DNA from 2 places in the Massilia sp. CCM 8734 genome. Region 2 is predicted to be linked to the other one. Evidence: predicted binding sites of a transcription regulator. Region 2 holds the regulator's gene; the other holds the start of a gene.

Region 1 (3,356 bases), on a different contig from region 2:
CCGGCCAGTACGCGGCGCTGCCCGGCGGCGAGCTGCGCTCCGTCATGCCGGCCGACGGCAAGGAGGCGCCGGCCATCGTGGCGCCGTTTTCGATGCGTACGGCGCCGGTCAGCAACGCCGAATTCCGCGACTTCGTGCTCGCGCATCCCGAGTGGCAGCGCGGCCAGGCGCCGGCGGTGCTGGCCGCGCCGACGTACCTGGCCGCGTGGCGCGGCCCTGCGGATCACGGCGCGCTGGCGCCGGATGCCCCGGTCACCAACGTCAGCTGGCACGCGGCGAACGCCTTTTGCGCCAGCGAGGGCGCGCGTCTGCCGCGCTGGCACGAATGGGAATACGCCGCAGCGGCCGACGCCACCCGCGCCGACGCCCGCGACGACCCGCAATGGCTGGAACATATCCTTAACTGGTACGCCCATCCGGCCAGCACGCCGCCCGCGCGGGTGCGCGCCAATCCGCCGGATTACCACGGCCTGTACGACATGCACGGCCTGGTGTGGGAATGGGTCGAAGATTACAGCGCGCTGTTCGTCAGCGCCGACAGCCGCACCCAGGACCCGCGCAAGCAGCTCGATTACTGCGGCGGCGCGGCGCTTTCGCTGGGCGACCGCCGCAACTACGCGGTGCTGATGCGCATTGCGCTGCTGGCGGCGATGGAAGGCGCGCAGGATGGCGGCTACCTGGGCTTTCGCTGCGCACGCGGCGCGGCCACCGATGCACCCAAACCGAAAGACTCCCCGTGAACACCTTCAATCCGATGCGCCGCGCGCTGCTGCGCGCGAGCATCCTTGCCGCCAGCTTCATCGCGGCCCCGCTGGCGCACGCCGATGCGCTGCCGCCCGACTCGCTCTACCGCCTGTCGGTCCCGCTCAAGGATAGCCAGGGCCGCCAGTTCGACTGGCGCGCACTGGCCGGCCGTCCGCTGCTGGTGACAATGTTTTACGGCGACTGCAACGCGGCCTGCCCGATCATCATCGAAAACCTGCGCCGCACGGTCGACTTGATCAAACCCGCACCGGGACGGCTGGCGGTGCTGATGGTCAGCCTCGACCCGCTGTACGACACGCCCGACTCGCTGGCCGGACTGGCAAAATCGCACAAGCTCGATCCCGCCATCTTCCGCCTGGCGGTGGCCGCCAACGAAACCCATACGCGCGCCATGGCCGGCGCGCTGCAGGTCAAGTACCGCGCCGTCACCAACGGAGAGATCAATCACACCGCGCGCGTCTGCCTGCTCGACGCCAACGGCAAACTGCTGGCCGCAAGCACGCAACTGAGTCCCCTGCCCGATCCGGCCTTCGTCGCGCAGATCCGGTTGGCGCTCAAATAGGCGCCACGGCCACCAAAAACCAACCTGGATCAAGGATTTTACAAGCGCTCCAAAACTCCGTTGACCACACTATATATAGTATTTAACCTCTCTCCATGCACTACATCTTGTGCCTCATGGAGAGCAAATGATTATTCCACCGCTTCACTTACCCACCCACATCCGCAAGCGCGACGGCGCCGTCAAGCCGTTCGACGCCACCCGCATCGCGTCGGCCCTGGAGCGCGCCGCGCTGGCCAGCGGCGAGTTCGACGCCGACGCCGCCCATCTGCTGACCTGGAACGCGGTCCTGCCCGCGCTGTCCGCACTGGGCGTCCACACCCCCGGCGTCGAGCAAGTCCAGGATGCGGTGGAGACCGCCCTGTTCGACGCCGGCCACCGCGCCACCCTGCGTGCCTTCGTGGTCTATCGCGAGCAGCACCACGGCCTGCGGCGCGACCGCAAAAGCCTGATCGACGTCGAAGCGTCGATGAACGAATACCTGGAACAGCGCGACTGGCGCGTCAACGCCAACGCCAACCAGGGCTACTCGCTGGGCGGGCTGATTCTCAATGTGTCGGGCAAGGTGATCGCCAACTACTGGCTCGATCACGTGTATCCACCCGCCGTGGGCGCCGCCCACCGCAACGCCGACCTGCATATCCACGACCTCGACATGCTGGCCGGTTACTGCGCCGGCTGGTCGCTGCGCACGCTGCTGCACGAAGGCTTGAACGGCGTGCCGGGCAAGATCGAATCGGCGCCGCCGAAACACATGTCGAGCGCCATCGGCCAGATCGTCAACTTCCTCGGCACCTTGCAAAACGAATGGGCAGGCGCCCAGGCGTTCAGCTCTTTCGACACGTACATGGCGCCCTACGTGCGCGTCGACGAGCTCAGTTACGAGAGCGTCAAGCAGTACATCCAGGAGCTGATCTACAACCTGAACGTGCCATCGCGCTGGGGCACGCAAACGCCCTTCACCAACCTGACCTTCGACTGGGTGTGCCCGGAAGACCTGCGCGAGCAGGTGCCGCACATCGCCGGAACCGACATGCCGTTCACCTACGGCGACTTGCAGGTCGAGATGGACATGATCAACCGCGCCTACATCGAGATCATGATGACCGGCGACGCCAAGGGCCGCGTGTTCACCTTCCCGATCCCGACCTACAACATCACCGAGGACTTCGCGTGGAACAGCCCGAACGCGGAACTGCTGTTCGAGATGACTGCGCGCTACGGCCTGCCCTACTTCCAGAACTTCCTCAACTCGGAACTGAAGCCGAACATGATCCGTTCGATGTGCTGCCGCCTGCAACTGGACCTGCGCGAACTGCTCAAGCGCGGCAACGGCTTGTTCGGATCGGCCGAGCAAACCGGCTCGCTCGGCGTGGTGACGATCAACTGCGCGCGCCTGGGCTACCTGCATGCGGACGACGAAGAAGGTTTGCTCGACGCGCTCGACCGCCTGCTGGACCTGGGCCGCGACAGCCTGGAGATCAAGCGCAAGGTCATCCAGCGCCACATGGACAATGGCTTGTTCCCGTACACGAAGCGCTACCTGGGCACCTTGCGCAATCACTTCTCGACCCTGGGCGTGAACGGCGTCAACGAGATGATCCGCAATTTCACCTGGGGCGAGCACGATATCTCCACCGACTCGGGGCACGCCTTCGCCCTGCGCCTGCTGGACCATGTGCGCGCGCGCATGCTGGAGTTCCAGGACCAGACCGGCCATATGTACAACCTCGAAGCCACACCCGCCGAAGGCACCACCTACCGCTTCGCGCGCGAGGACCGCAAGCGCCATCCGGACATCCTGCAGGCCGGCACCGACGCCATGCCCTACTACACCAACTCCTCGCAGCTGCCGGTCGGCTTTACCGACGATCCGTTCGAGGCGCTGGAGCGGCAGGACCCATTGCAGCGCAAGTACACCGGCGGCACCGTGCTGCACCTGTACATGAGCGAGCCGCTGTCCTCCGCCGACGCCTGCCGCCAGTTGGTCAAACGCGCCCTCAGCCGCTTTGGCCTGCCGTACATCACC
Region 2 (3,356 bases):
GCCATGCAGCAACAGCGCCACCCTGACGCTGGCCACGCGCTTCCAGTGGGTTTTGCGGCGCAGGTCGCGCTCGCGCTCTGCCGGGGTGGCGCCGTCGAGTATCAGGGAGGCGTCCAGCGCGTTGACGGCCGCGGCGGCCAGGTAGCGGTCGGGCAAGCCGTCCCCGGGCTCGTCGGTGTCGAGCCCGTACAGGACCTGGAAGGTATCGACCCCGCCCACCAGCGCCTCGCTGCGCCAGCCCTTCTGGCCACGGTATTTGCAGCGCAGTTCGGCGTCGCCGGCGGCATCCGGAGCGACATAGAAAATGCTCCAGCCCTCGTTAGCGGCGCCGACCGCGAAGCCGGCGCAGCTGAGCACGCTGCCGTCGCCATCGGGTCCGGCTCCCGCGCCGTCGAAGCGCAGCGCCAGCACGTCGCTGCCGTTGACGCCGCCCGGTCGCGCGGCGGCGATGCCAGGCCCGCCGCCCGCCAGCACATGGTTGTCCAGCCCGCCGATGCGGGCGGCCGTCGCGGCGGACGATGGCGGCGCGCCTTCGCGCTCGAGATCGACCCAGGCACTCTGGCGCGCCGCCCGTTCGATGGCCTCGAGCGCGAAGCGGCCGGCGTCGTCGGTCTGCGCCAGTGCGTTCTGTGCGGCGTAGCCGGACTGGGCGGACACCAGCAGCGCCGCAGCCGCCAGGGTCACCAGCAGGCCGAGCACCAGCGCGACCATCAGTTCGACCAGGCCCAGGCCGGCCTGGCGCAGCCATCGCAAAGCGGGGCGCGCCCTCACGGCGCCCCCGTGCCCAGCATCACCGCCAGCGCTGGAGCGGAGGACGCGGCGGCGCCCGGCCCGGCGCGCTGCGCGGAGCGGACATGCCAGCCGAGCTTGATGACCACCGGCGCCCCGGCCGCGCCGGCGCATTCCCACGCCAGCGCCTGGCCCGCATCGTCCCACACGACGGCGTCGCGGCACACCGCGATACGCCCGCCCGGAAAGCCGGCGTGCAGCGCGGCCACCGTATCGGCGATGTCGAAGCGCGCCAGTTGCGCACTGTCGCAACGACCCGCCCCGTAGCACTGGGAGGGCGCGGGCGGCGGCGCGCCCTCGCCCGCCTCGTAGCGCAGTTGCAAATAGGGATTGATGGCGTCGTCCAGGCGCATTTGCGCGGCATTGGCGCGCATGCGTTCGGCCAGGCCGCTGGCCAGATGCATCCCGCGCGACATCAGGCTCGACTCCTGGCGGGTGCGCAGCGCCGCGACCTGGGTGCCGAGCGCGCCCAGGATGCCGATGGCAAGCAGCACCAGCGCCACCAGCACTTCGATGAGCGTGAATCCGCCGGCGACATGATTTCGCAATGCGCGCATGACTCCCCCGCAACGTTGAACGACGCGCCCGGTCATGCCGCCGCAGCCTGTCAGCCAGGGCTGCAAGGTCGGTGGTGGTGTGATCTGGATCGCTTGGGAGCTACGTTAACAGTGCTGAGGGCAGGCGCGCATGGCCTGCCTCAAGAGTGTGAGCTGAACTATTTACGCGGTTTGCGCTCGTGACCTACTTCGGCAATAGCTTCCTGGAACTCGGCCAGGTCTTCGAAGTTTTTATACACGGACGCGAAACGGATGTAGGCAATCTTGTCGAGGCGTTTCAGTTCCTGCATGACCAGCTCGCCCACGTGGCCGGTATCGACCTCGCGCTGTCCGCTGGTGAGCAGTTTTTCCTCGATCGACGCGACGGCCTGATCGATGGCCTCGGCCGACACCGGCCGCTTGCGCAGCGCCAGCATCAGGCTGCCGCGCAGCTTGACCGAGGCGTACTCGGTGCGGCTGCCGTTTTTCTTGACAATGATCGGCATCGACAATTCGATCCGTTCATAAGTGGTAAAGCGCTTGTCGCACTTGACGCAGCGGCGCCGGCGCCGGATCGAATCGCCCTCCTCGGATACGCGCGTATCGAGGACCTGCGTATCTTCATGCTGGCAGAAGGGACATTTCATGGGGCCGGGGCTGCTGCTGTGAGTGTCGCTTAGATCAAGCCGCGTAGACCGGATACTTGTCGGTCAGCTTCTTGACTTCGGCCTTGACGCGCTCCACGACTGCCGCGTCGTTCGGATTGTCGAGGATGTCCGCGATCAGGTTGCCGACCGTGGTGGCGTCTTCTTCCTTGAAGCCGCGCGTGGTGAAGGCCGGGCTGCCGAGGCGGATGCCGGACGTCACGAACGGTTTTTGCGGATCGTTCGGGATGCCGTTCTTGTTGCAGGTCATGTGGGCGGCGCCCAGCAAGGCTTCGGCTTCCTTGCCGGTCAGGTTCTTGGCGCGCAGGTCGACCAGCATGACATGCGACTCGGTGCGACCGGACACGATGCGCAGGCCGCGCGCGATCAACGCCTTGGCCAGCGCGTCGGCGTTCTTGACGACCTGTTTCTGGTACTCGGTGAACGACGGCTCCAGCGCTTCCTTGAAGGCAACGGCCTTGCCGGCGATCACGTGCATCAGCGGGCCGCCCTGGATGCCGGGGAAGATGGCCGAATTGATGGCCTTTTCGTGCTCGGCCTTCATCAGGATGATGCCGCCGCGCGGGCCGCGCAGCGACTTGTGCGTGGTCGAGGTGACGAAGTCGGCGTGCGGCACCGGGTTCGGGTAGACGCCAGCGGCGATCAGGCCGGCGTAGTGCGCCATGTCGACCATGAAGTACGCGCCCACTGCCTTGGCGACCTTGGCGAAACGCTCGAAGTCGATTTTCAGCGAAAACGCCGATGCGCCGGCGATGATCATTTTCGGCTTGTGCTCATGCGCCAGGCGCTCCATGGCGTCGTAGTCGATGTCTTCCTGCTCGGTCAGGCCGTACGACACCACGTTGAACCACTTGCCCGACATGTTCAGCGCCATGCCGTGGGTCAGGTGGCCGCCTTCGGCCAGCGACATGCCCATGATGGTATCGCCCGGCTTGAGCATGGCGAAGAACACGCCCTGGTTGGCCTGGGAGCCGGAGTTCGGCTGCACGTTGGCCGCTTCGGCGCCGAACAGTTGTTTGACACGGTCGATCGCCAGTTGTTCCGCGATGTCGACGAATTCGCAGCCGCCGTAGTAGCGCTTGCCTGGATAGCCTTCGGCGTATTTATTGGTCAGCTGCGAGCCCTGGGCTTGCATGACGGCCGGCGAGGTGTAGTTCTCGGACGCGATCAGTTCGATGTGATCTTGCTGGCGTGCGTTTTCCTTCTGGATCGCGCCCCACAATTCCGGGTCAACATGGGCGAGCGTGTGTTCTTTTGAAAACATGAAAAAACTCCAATCGATAAGAGTGCGAGGCACCTGATTGCAAGGATCGAATGAGGGGAGCCGTCGGAAATGGAACAGGCAGCCTCATCGTGCGCTTCCATC

The links. Region 2 encodes NrdR, which represses ribonucleotide reductase genes. Its sites were predicted from a motif close to CACNANATNTNGTG; they were not measured.
Region 1: the regulator NrdR is predicted to act here: its motif matches at 1,395-1,408, upstream of F2P46_RS01630 (ribonucleoside triphosphate reductase).

Annotation. Positions count from the first base shown of each region.
Region 1 is NZ_WHJI01000001.1:356,295-359,650, reverse strand. Features, by position in the region: gene F2P46_RS01640 (formylglycine-generating enzyme family protein) at 1-740, shown strand, start outside; gene F2P46_RS01635 (SCO family protein) at 737-1,327, shown strand; gene F2P46_RS01630 (ribonucleoside triphosphate reductase) at 1,455-3,356, shown strand, end outside.
Region 2 is NZ_WHJI01000007.1:73,364-76,719, forward strand. Features, by position in the region: gene F2P46_RS08910 (PilW family protein) at 1-771, opposite strand, end outside; gene pilV (type IV pilus modification protein PilV) at 768-1,346, opposite strand; gene nrdR (transcriptional regulator NrdR) at 1,505-1,972, opposite strand; gene glyA (serine hydroxymethyltransferase) at 2,007-3,254, opposite strand.